Regions from separate parts of the Rossellomorea sp. GAMAL-10_SWC genome, predicted to be linked through region 1. Evidence: riboswitches for the same ligand, from Rfam matches in the RefSeq annotation. Region 1 holds a riboswitch; the other holds the start of a gene.
The links. Region 1 has a riboswitch for S-adenosylmethionine ahead of V5E38_RS06665 (2,3-diketo-5-methylthiopentyl-1-phosphate enolase). Riboswitches for the same ligand answer to the same signal wherever they lie in the genome.

Region 1 (4,221 bases):
AAAGTCCCAATGCTTTAATAATTTCAATACCAGAAAAAGATATCTCATCTTGATATGGGAAATCCTTTGTTATAAAGTTATTTGCTAAAGTGTGTACATGAAGAACGCATTTCGCATTTGTGTGTTGATAAATTAGACGATGCAAAATGGCTTCAGCTGATGGTTTTTTTGATTCATCCCAAACAGATTGGTCAAATTCATTAACGAGTAAAAAATCGTCATAAGTATGTTTAGTTTTATCTTTACCACTAGTTGTAACTAAAAAGTTCAAAGGCTCCTCATTTACTTTAATTGATAAATTTCCGCTAGTTCCTAAAAACCAATCTCGATCAGCAAGTACTTTTTTTACTTCGCGAATTTCATCATAATGTTTGAAAAAGTCCTTCATACTAGCACCTCCTTCTCTAATGAAGCTCGAATATCATAGAAATTTTCAAAAGGAATGAAAGGTAAAGATAATTCTTCACATTTATCTTTTAAGAAATCTCGAGCAAAAATTAAATTAGCTTCTTTTGCAATTTGTAAGTCAGTAATTGAATCACCAATGACAATGATAAAATCATTTGCTTCACTAAATTTTCTTTTAACAGATGGTTTACACATTCCACAATCATTCGTACAGTTTTCATCACAAGAATGATCCCAATGAATTTTTACAGTTTGGCCTGTAAAGTCAGTACGATTACATAAAATATCAGAAGATGGAAGGTAATCAGCTAATATTGGATGAACGAAAAAATCTAATCCGCCACTTACAACTTTTAACTCATATTGTTGTACGCTTACAAATTGTATAAAATCGCTAAAACCATCTCGAATGACAGTACGATTGATTACATAATCGGTCATTTCTTGTTTTTTCGTTGAAGGAATCGTAGCAAACATTTTCTCTACACCTTCTCGAATCGATATATTGCCATTTAATACTTCACTAGTTAATCCACTTACTGAAGGTGGAGCAAATTCTTTAATTAAATTAACGATATTGTCTCCCTCTGTAATTGTTCCATCAAAATCACAAAAAATCTTTATTGCCATTGTTGTTACCCCCAAAGTTGTAATGCTTTTTGTAGTGATGTATTTGGAAGTGCGTAGTCTTTTAGGTCAACTCCAGATAATGTTGCTGAAATTGCTTCTCTAAATGCATTACCTCCACCAATTGGTCCATCCGGATGACCATGAACACCTCCGCCAGCGTTGATGACTTGCTCAATTCCAAAATCTTGAATTAATTGAGGCACAAGTGCTGGGTGAATTCCTGCAGAAGGTACCGGGAATGTCTCTTTTAATCCATTTGATACTGTTAAATTTTCAGCAATTTTTAAAGCTGTCTCTTTTTCTAATGCAACTGATCCATATGGTGAAGGGAAAAGACTAAAATCTGCACCAGCAATTCGTAAAAGTTTACCAAGTAATAATCCTGCGTCAATACCATAAATTGGAGAGGAACTAAACGCACCCGATACAGCAGGATGAGCCATAATTGGAATATTAATTGATGGATCTTCTGCCAAACCTTGCAGTACATCAATTCCATACGAGAACACATTTAATAAAAATACATCAGCACCAGCTTCGGCAGCACGTAATGCTTTTTCTTTTAATTCATATGTACGGCCAGTTAAATTCACCGCGTATAATGTTTTGTGTCCTGTTTTTTCATAAACTTGGTTCAAAATATTTTTTCCGTGAGTGACGCGATCCGTAATAGATGTAATTGTGTCAAAAAGGATCTCGTCATCTTTTATTAAATCTACGCCACCTAAAGCTTGCTTTTTTAATTCCTCTGAAATGTATTGAATATCTCTGCCGATAATTGATTTAAAAATGCTCATTAATAAAGGTCGATCATATACATCCAATTTCTCTCGAATACCTTTAATACCAAATTTTGGACCCGGAAAAAGAGCTAAAATGTCATCCGTAAAATTTAAATCAATTAGTTTAATTTCACCATCAAGGGATAGCTTACCGAAAACGGTTGTTAAAATTGCTGGTAGATCAGCTGAAAAATTTAAGCTAGGATAATAGATTTCAATAATCCCTTTTGTCGGTTTATAGCCTAGAAAGTTAACGACATTTTCTTCGCATTCTATTTCACGTACTGAAAGAACTTTGCCTTTATGCTTTTGTAATTGAATTTGATCATTTTGAGGTAAATTCGTCCATGAACCAACCGTTAAACCTAGCGCGATTGACTCTGCCTTTTTTTCTAAATGATGATTTTTATCATAAACTTGGTAAGTTGCTATTACTCCACTCATTTCAAAACCTCCAAAAAGTTTTAGTCAAACAAAAAACCTCTCCACTAAGGAGAGGTTTACCTACACCTTATCTGCCAGCAAATGCTGCGAGAATTAGCACCGTACTAGTTAACTAGCCGGTTGCCGGGTTTCATCGGGCTCGGTCCCTCCACCTACTCTGAATAAAGTAATATTTAATTTTGAATTCTTAATCTAATCGAATTATTTCATGAACAATCACAATTGTCAAACATTAAATTTTGAAAATATTTCAATCTCTTTTAATCTAGCAACTGCTTCCTTCAATCGATCAATATCTGATAGTAGGCCGACTCTTACATACCCTTCTCCATATTCTCCAAATCCATTTCCGGGAGCGACTGCAATATGAGCCTTTTCAAGTAAAAGATCAGCAAATTCCTGTGATGTAAAACCTGATGGGATTTTTAACCATGCAAAAAACGAACCTGCAGGTGCAGTTACTTCCCATCCAATTTCGTGACAGCCACTAATAAATACATTTCTACGCTCTTCATAAAGTGCTAATAGTTGTTTTACACTTTCTTGAGATTCAGTTAGCGCAGCAGCTGCAGCTTTTTGAACAGCAGGGAAGATGCTAACATAAAGATGATCCTGTAATAGATTAATTGCTGAAATAACCTCTTTATTTCCAACTGCAAAACCAATTCTCCAACCAGCCATATTATAAGTTTTAGAAAGGGTATAAATTTCAATCCCGCATTCCTTTGCTCCTGGAGTTTGAAGATAACTTAAAGGTTTTTTGCCGTCAAAACCAAATGCGCCGTAAGCAAAATCATGACAAACGGTAATCTGATTATTTTTTGCAAGCGCAACTGTTTCTTTAAAAAATTCTTCAGTTGCTATAGCACCTGTGGGATTATTTGGATAATTGATAAATAATATTTTACTAGCACCCAAAACATCTTGAGGAATTAATTTATAATCTGGTAAAAATTGATTTTCTTCAAGTAATGGAAGCATGTATGGAACTGTTTTTGAAAGAGATATACCAGACAAATAGTCTGGATAGCCTGGGTCTGGAACTAAAATTGTATCTCCTTCGTCACATAAACAAAGTGGTAGCTCTACTAATCCAGCTTTTCCACCGAATAATATGGCTACTTCTTCCTCTGGGTCTAAATCAACATCATACTCTCGTTTATAAAATTCTACAACAGCATTTTTTAAAGAGCTCATTCCTCTAAACGGAGAATAACGATGAGTTAAAGGGTTTTCAACAGACTTTTGTAGTGCTTTTATAATATGGTCGGGTGTAGGTCGATCGGGATTTCCTTGTCCAAGATTAATGACATCATGACCATTATTAATTGACTGATTCACTTTTTGGACTAGTGAAGCAAAAAATTGTTTTGGTAAATTGTTTAATAGTTTACTATGATTCAAGTTAATCACTCCAAAAATATAATAAAATTAATTTGAATAGATCGTTTCTTAATCGAATGATTTTCATGAACGACTGTTGCAATAACTTTCACCATCATATATGCTCGATTTAAAAATGTCTATAAAATTTAGAATAGGGTGAATAAATTGTGATTAAAATTGCGTGTATTCAATCTGACGTTATTTTAGGTGAATCAAAGACTAATTTAGAGAAAATGAAAACTCAAATAAACGAAGCTGTTAAAGAAAATATTCGTGTAATTGTACTACCTGAGCTATGGACAACAGGCTATTGTCTGGAAGAAATTGGTTTGCACACAGGTGAACAAGAAGTGATTATTTCTGAACTTCAGTCCATCGCAAAATCAAATAATGTAATATTGATTGCTGGTTCGTTCCCAATTGCAAGAGAAAATGGTGTTACGAATACATTAATTGTTATTAGCAGTACTGGTGAATTAGTAAAAACTTATGATAAAGTTCATTTGTTCCAGTTAATGAACGAGCATCACTATCTTCAATCAGGGGAAACAGATGGACTTTTTGAAATCGA
Region 2 (4,221 bases), 2.4 Mb from region 1:
TAAGGCGGTCAAGTATAGAAGCAGACATTCCTTTTGCTTTACCTACTTCAATATCTCTTTTGTTCTCCTCCAAAATATAGGGTGTTTCTATTATCAATTGATCCGCAATCGCAGCAAGTGCCTTGTTTTTTTGAACTGTGGATTTGAGAACAAGTTCTCCAGCTATCTTTTTCGCTTTTTGTCCCTTTTCTAATACTTCATTCATCTTCATTTCCTCCTTTAAAGATTCAAAATATAAAAACTTGAGGCATGTTTAACTTTGACAACTTGGAACGATCATCCAAGACTTTTCTACATAGATATTAGGTGAATCAATCAGATTTAGGATGGAGGATTCCGCCCTCTTCACTTGAACGGATCCTCTCTATTCTTAAAATGAAACCCAATTATCCCTATGAATGACTTCATAGCTATGTCTTACGCCTTGAGCCTGAATGACGTGACTCTGCATCCCTTTTATATCCTGTAGTTCCTCTGCACTATATCTACACTGACCTTTCCCTATCAAGAGTCCTTGTTGTGTGATGACCTCCACAACTTCGCCCGCTCGAAAGAACCCAGACACATTAGTAACACCAGCAGGAAGAAGACTTTTTCCATGATGAATGATGGCTGAGGCTGCCCCGGCATCTACTTCAATTTGTCCACTAACAAGCGAATGTAGCGCGATCCATTGCTTGTTCATCTTAATCACTTTTTGAGGAGCATTACCGATATACGTTCCATCACCTTTACCCTTCAAAACATCTAAAAACTTCTCCTGTCCACGTCCTGTTCCGATAAATACACTCACTCCAAGAGATAGTGCCGTCTTTGCAGCATCGATTTTTGATCTCATACCGCCAGTCCCAAGTTTTGAGCCCGCATCTTCAGCAAGAGAAGCAATTTCTTCCGTAACCTCAGGGAGGAAATAATACTTTTTCGCGTCCGCATTTTTCTGAGGGTTTTGGTCATATAAACCGTTCACATCCGTAAAAATCATGAGCATATCCGCCGAAACAAGCCCACTCACTAAAGCTGACAGCATATCATTATCACCAAAAGTCAGCTCCTCTAAAGAAATTGAATCATTTTCATTAATTATTGGAAGAGAGGAACGATTTAGTAGCTCTCCTAAAGTGGCATATGCATTACTGTATTGATCTTTTCTAGAAAAATCATTTCTCGTCAGCAAAATCTGCGCGGTAACGATACCATATTTACGGAATTCCTCCGTATACGCCTGCATTAACAGACTTTGTCCTACAGCTGCGGCAGCCTGCTTCCCTTTAATTGTTACAGGTCGACTTGGATACCCAAGAGCAGAAAAACCTGCAGCAATTGCCCCAGATGTAACCAGCAACACTTCATGTCCTTCCTGTTTCAATTGCGCCAAAGCAGCAACATGATCAGAAAGCTGTTCCTCAGAGATACCTCCATGATTAACTGCCAAGGAACTGCTTCCAATTTTCACGACAATTCGCTGTTTTTTCACTTTTGTCCCTCCTATTCTAAAATGTGAATTTTTTTGTAAATTAAACTTCTAACATGCTATTTAGCAATAAAGAGCAAAATAAAAATGACCGCTTCGCCCTTAATAAAAAGGACGAAACGGTCATTGTTCCGCGGTACCACCTTTATTGATATAAATATATATATCCGCTTGACACCTATAACGAAGGTATACGCCTAAACTTTCGTTTAAGACTCAGGGATAGGTTCGATACTTTCTATACGAGGAATCTTTCAGCCGGTGAATTCCACTCTCTTTCGCAAGAAGATATATGTACTAGTTCCCTTCGACGATTTTCAATTTTTGATTTTTATACATTATGCAATATAGTGCGTTTTTATGTCAATAGGAATTTTTTAAATTAAATTAATTTTCTAAACATTTCTAGCATAAAGTGAAATTCATGTCTAAACATAAGTTTTTTTATATTCATTATGTTGTTAATAGTGATGTAATACTAATCTTCAATTGATTTAAAATTTGATTAGTTAATATATAATAATATACAAGTTGTAAAACCAAAATTTATAAGTTTCCTTACATTATTTAGTGGTATCCTTATATTTATTTTGTCATTAAACGATTTGTTACGTCACTAAATGTCTTATGTAACTAAAACTTGCAATTCTTCAATAGATGATCGCTTTTTTTATTCAACAAAATGGCAGAATAGTTGCATAAGAAATGATAAAATAGTAAGTCAATAATTGATAATTTTTTAAAAAAACCGAATTATCTTGACAATTATCGAATGGATTGATATGGTTATAAAAAAATATTTCTTATCCAGAGAGGTGGAGGGACTGGCCCTTTGAAGCCTCAGCAACAGGTCTGCTTAAGTAGACACTGTGCTAATTCCAGCGGGTGATAACCTGATAGATGAGAGCTTCCGTTTTTATTTGTCAGTAGCGCACTCTTTTTTAGAGTGCGTTTTTGTTTTTTCTGGATAGTAACTAAAGGAGAGTAGTAATGGGGAACAAAAAGGGGCAAGAATTTCAAAGGAACATGCAAGCACGTCATTTAGTCATGCTATCGCTTGGTGGGGTGATTGGAACTGGCTTATTCTTAAGCTCGGGCTACACTATTCAACAAGCTGGCCCGTTTGGAACAATACTATCCTATCTTATTGGTGCGCTAGTGGTTTATCTAGTTATGCTATGTTTAGGAGAGCTTTCCGTACATATGCCTGAAACGGGCTCATTTCACAGTTATGCAGTTAAATACATTGGACCGGGTACAGGGTATACAGTAGCCTGGTTGTATTGGTTAACTTGGACTGTTGCTTTAGGTTCTGAATTTACAGCCGCAGGATTACTTATGAAGCGATGGTTTCCATCGATTAATGTTTGGATATGGAGTGCTATTTTTGCCATTTTGATCTTTGTATTAAATGTCATGACTGTTAAATTTTTCGCCGAATCCGAATTTTGGTTTTCATCGATAAAGGTTATTGCTATTGTGATTTTTATTGTTTTAGGAGCAGCGGCAATGCAAGGGTTTCTTCCGATGAGTCATTCAAAAGCAGCACCATTATTTTCTAATTTTACAAGTGAAGGTTTATTTCCTCATGGTGCTACGGGCATTATAATGACCATGCTTTCGGTTAATTTTGCTTTTTCGGGAACAGAATTAATAGGCATTGCAGCTGGAGAAACCGCGAACCCGGAAAAAATGATACCGAAGGCCATTCGAACTACTCTGTGGAGATTGATCATCTTTTTTGTAGGAACGATTTTTGTTTTATCTGCGTTATTGCCTATTTCCGATGCTGGTGTATTAGAGAGCCCTTTTGTTGCAGTTCTAGAACGAATTGGGGTGCCATATTCAGCTGACATAATGAATTTCGTTATTTTAACAGCTATTTTATCTGCGGCAAACTCAGGCCTTTATGCCTCTTCTAGAATGCTTTGGTCGCTTGCTAATAAGAATACGATATCTCCGATTTTTGGAAAAATGACGAAGCAAGGTGTTCCAATCAATGCCGTCATTTTCAGCATGGTGGGTGGAGCTTTGGCTTTGCTCTCAAGTATTGTGGCACCAGATACTGTCTATATCGTACTTGTTTCCATTTCCGGTCTAGCAGTAGTTGTAGTTTGGATGAGTATTAGTACTTCCCAGTTCCTATTTCGCAGACAATTTTTGAAAGAAGGAAATTCTGAAAAGGACTTGATTTACCGCACACCACTGTATCCATTAGTACCAATTGCTTCTTTTATCCTTTGTCTGGCATCGTGTATTGGAATTGCATTCGATCCAACACAGAGAATTGCCTTATATTGCGGCATACCGTTTATTTTGTTTTGCTATGGAAGTTATTATCTAACAAAAAATTTAAAAAAGAGGGGCGTAGATTATGTCGAACAAAGTCAATCCAATTGATGCTATTTTATCCCAACATTCCATTATGCTTCTTGACGGAGCATTAGCTACAGAATTGGAGGCGCATGGATGTAATTTGGACGATCCCCTTTGGTCGGCACGTGTGTTACTAGAAAATCCGGAACTTATTTATCAGGTTCATTCGGACTATTTTCGTGCTGGTGCGGACTGTGCCATAACAGCAAGCTATCAAGCTACTATTAGTGGTTTTTCCGCGCGTGGAATACAAGAACAGGAAGCTTTGGAATTAATTAAGAAAACGGTGTTACTTGCAAGAAGGGCAAGAGATGATTTTTGGAAGGAAAATAAGCAAACGAATAGGCCTAAACCATTGGTTGTTGCATCGGTTG

Region 2: it holds a riboswitch for S-adenosylmethionine, as region 1 does, so the genes downstream of both, mmuP (amino acid permease) here and V5E38_RS06665 (2,3-diketo-5-methylthiopentyl-1-phosphate enolase) in region 1, are expected to answer to the same signal.

Annotation. Positions count from the first base shown of each region.
Region 1 is NZ_CP144911.1:1,382,987-1,387,207, forward strand. Features, by position in the region: gene V5E38_RS06655 (class II aldolase/adducin head domain-containing protein) at 1-388, opposite strand, end outside; gene V5E38_RS06660 (HAD family hydrolase) at 385-1,038, opposite strand; gene V5E38_RS06665 (2,3-diketo-5-methylthiopentyl-1-phosphate enolase) at 1,044-2,264, opposite strand; SAM riboswitch class I at 2,329-2,432, opposite strand; gene V5E38_RS06670 (pyridoxal phosphate-dependent aminotransferase) at 2,490-3,677, opposite strand; gene V5E38_RS06675 (carbon-nitrogen family hydrolase) at 3,821-4,221, shown strand, end outside.
Region 2 is NZ_CP144911.1:3,768,823-3,773,043, reverse strand. Features, by position in the region: gene V5E38_RS18445 (glutamate-5-semialdehyde dehydrogenase) at 1-205, opposite strand, end outside; gene proB (glutamate 5-kinase) at 371-1,474, opposite strand; T-box leader at 1,579-1,791, opposite strand; SAM riboswitch class I at 2,272-2,378, shown strand; gene mmuP (amino acid permease) at 2,462-3,871, shown strand; gene mmuM (homocysteine S-methyltransferase) at 3,846-4,221, shown strand, end outside.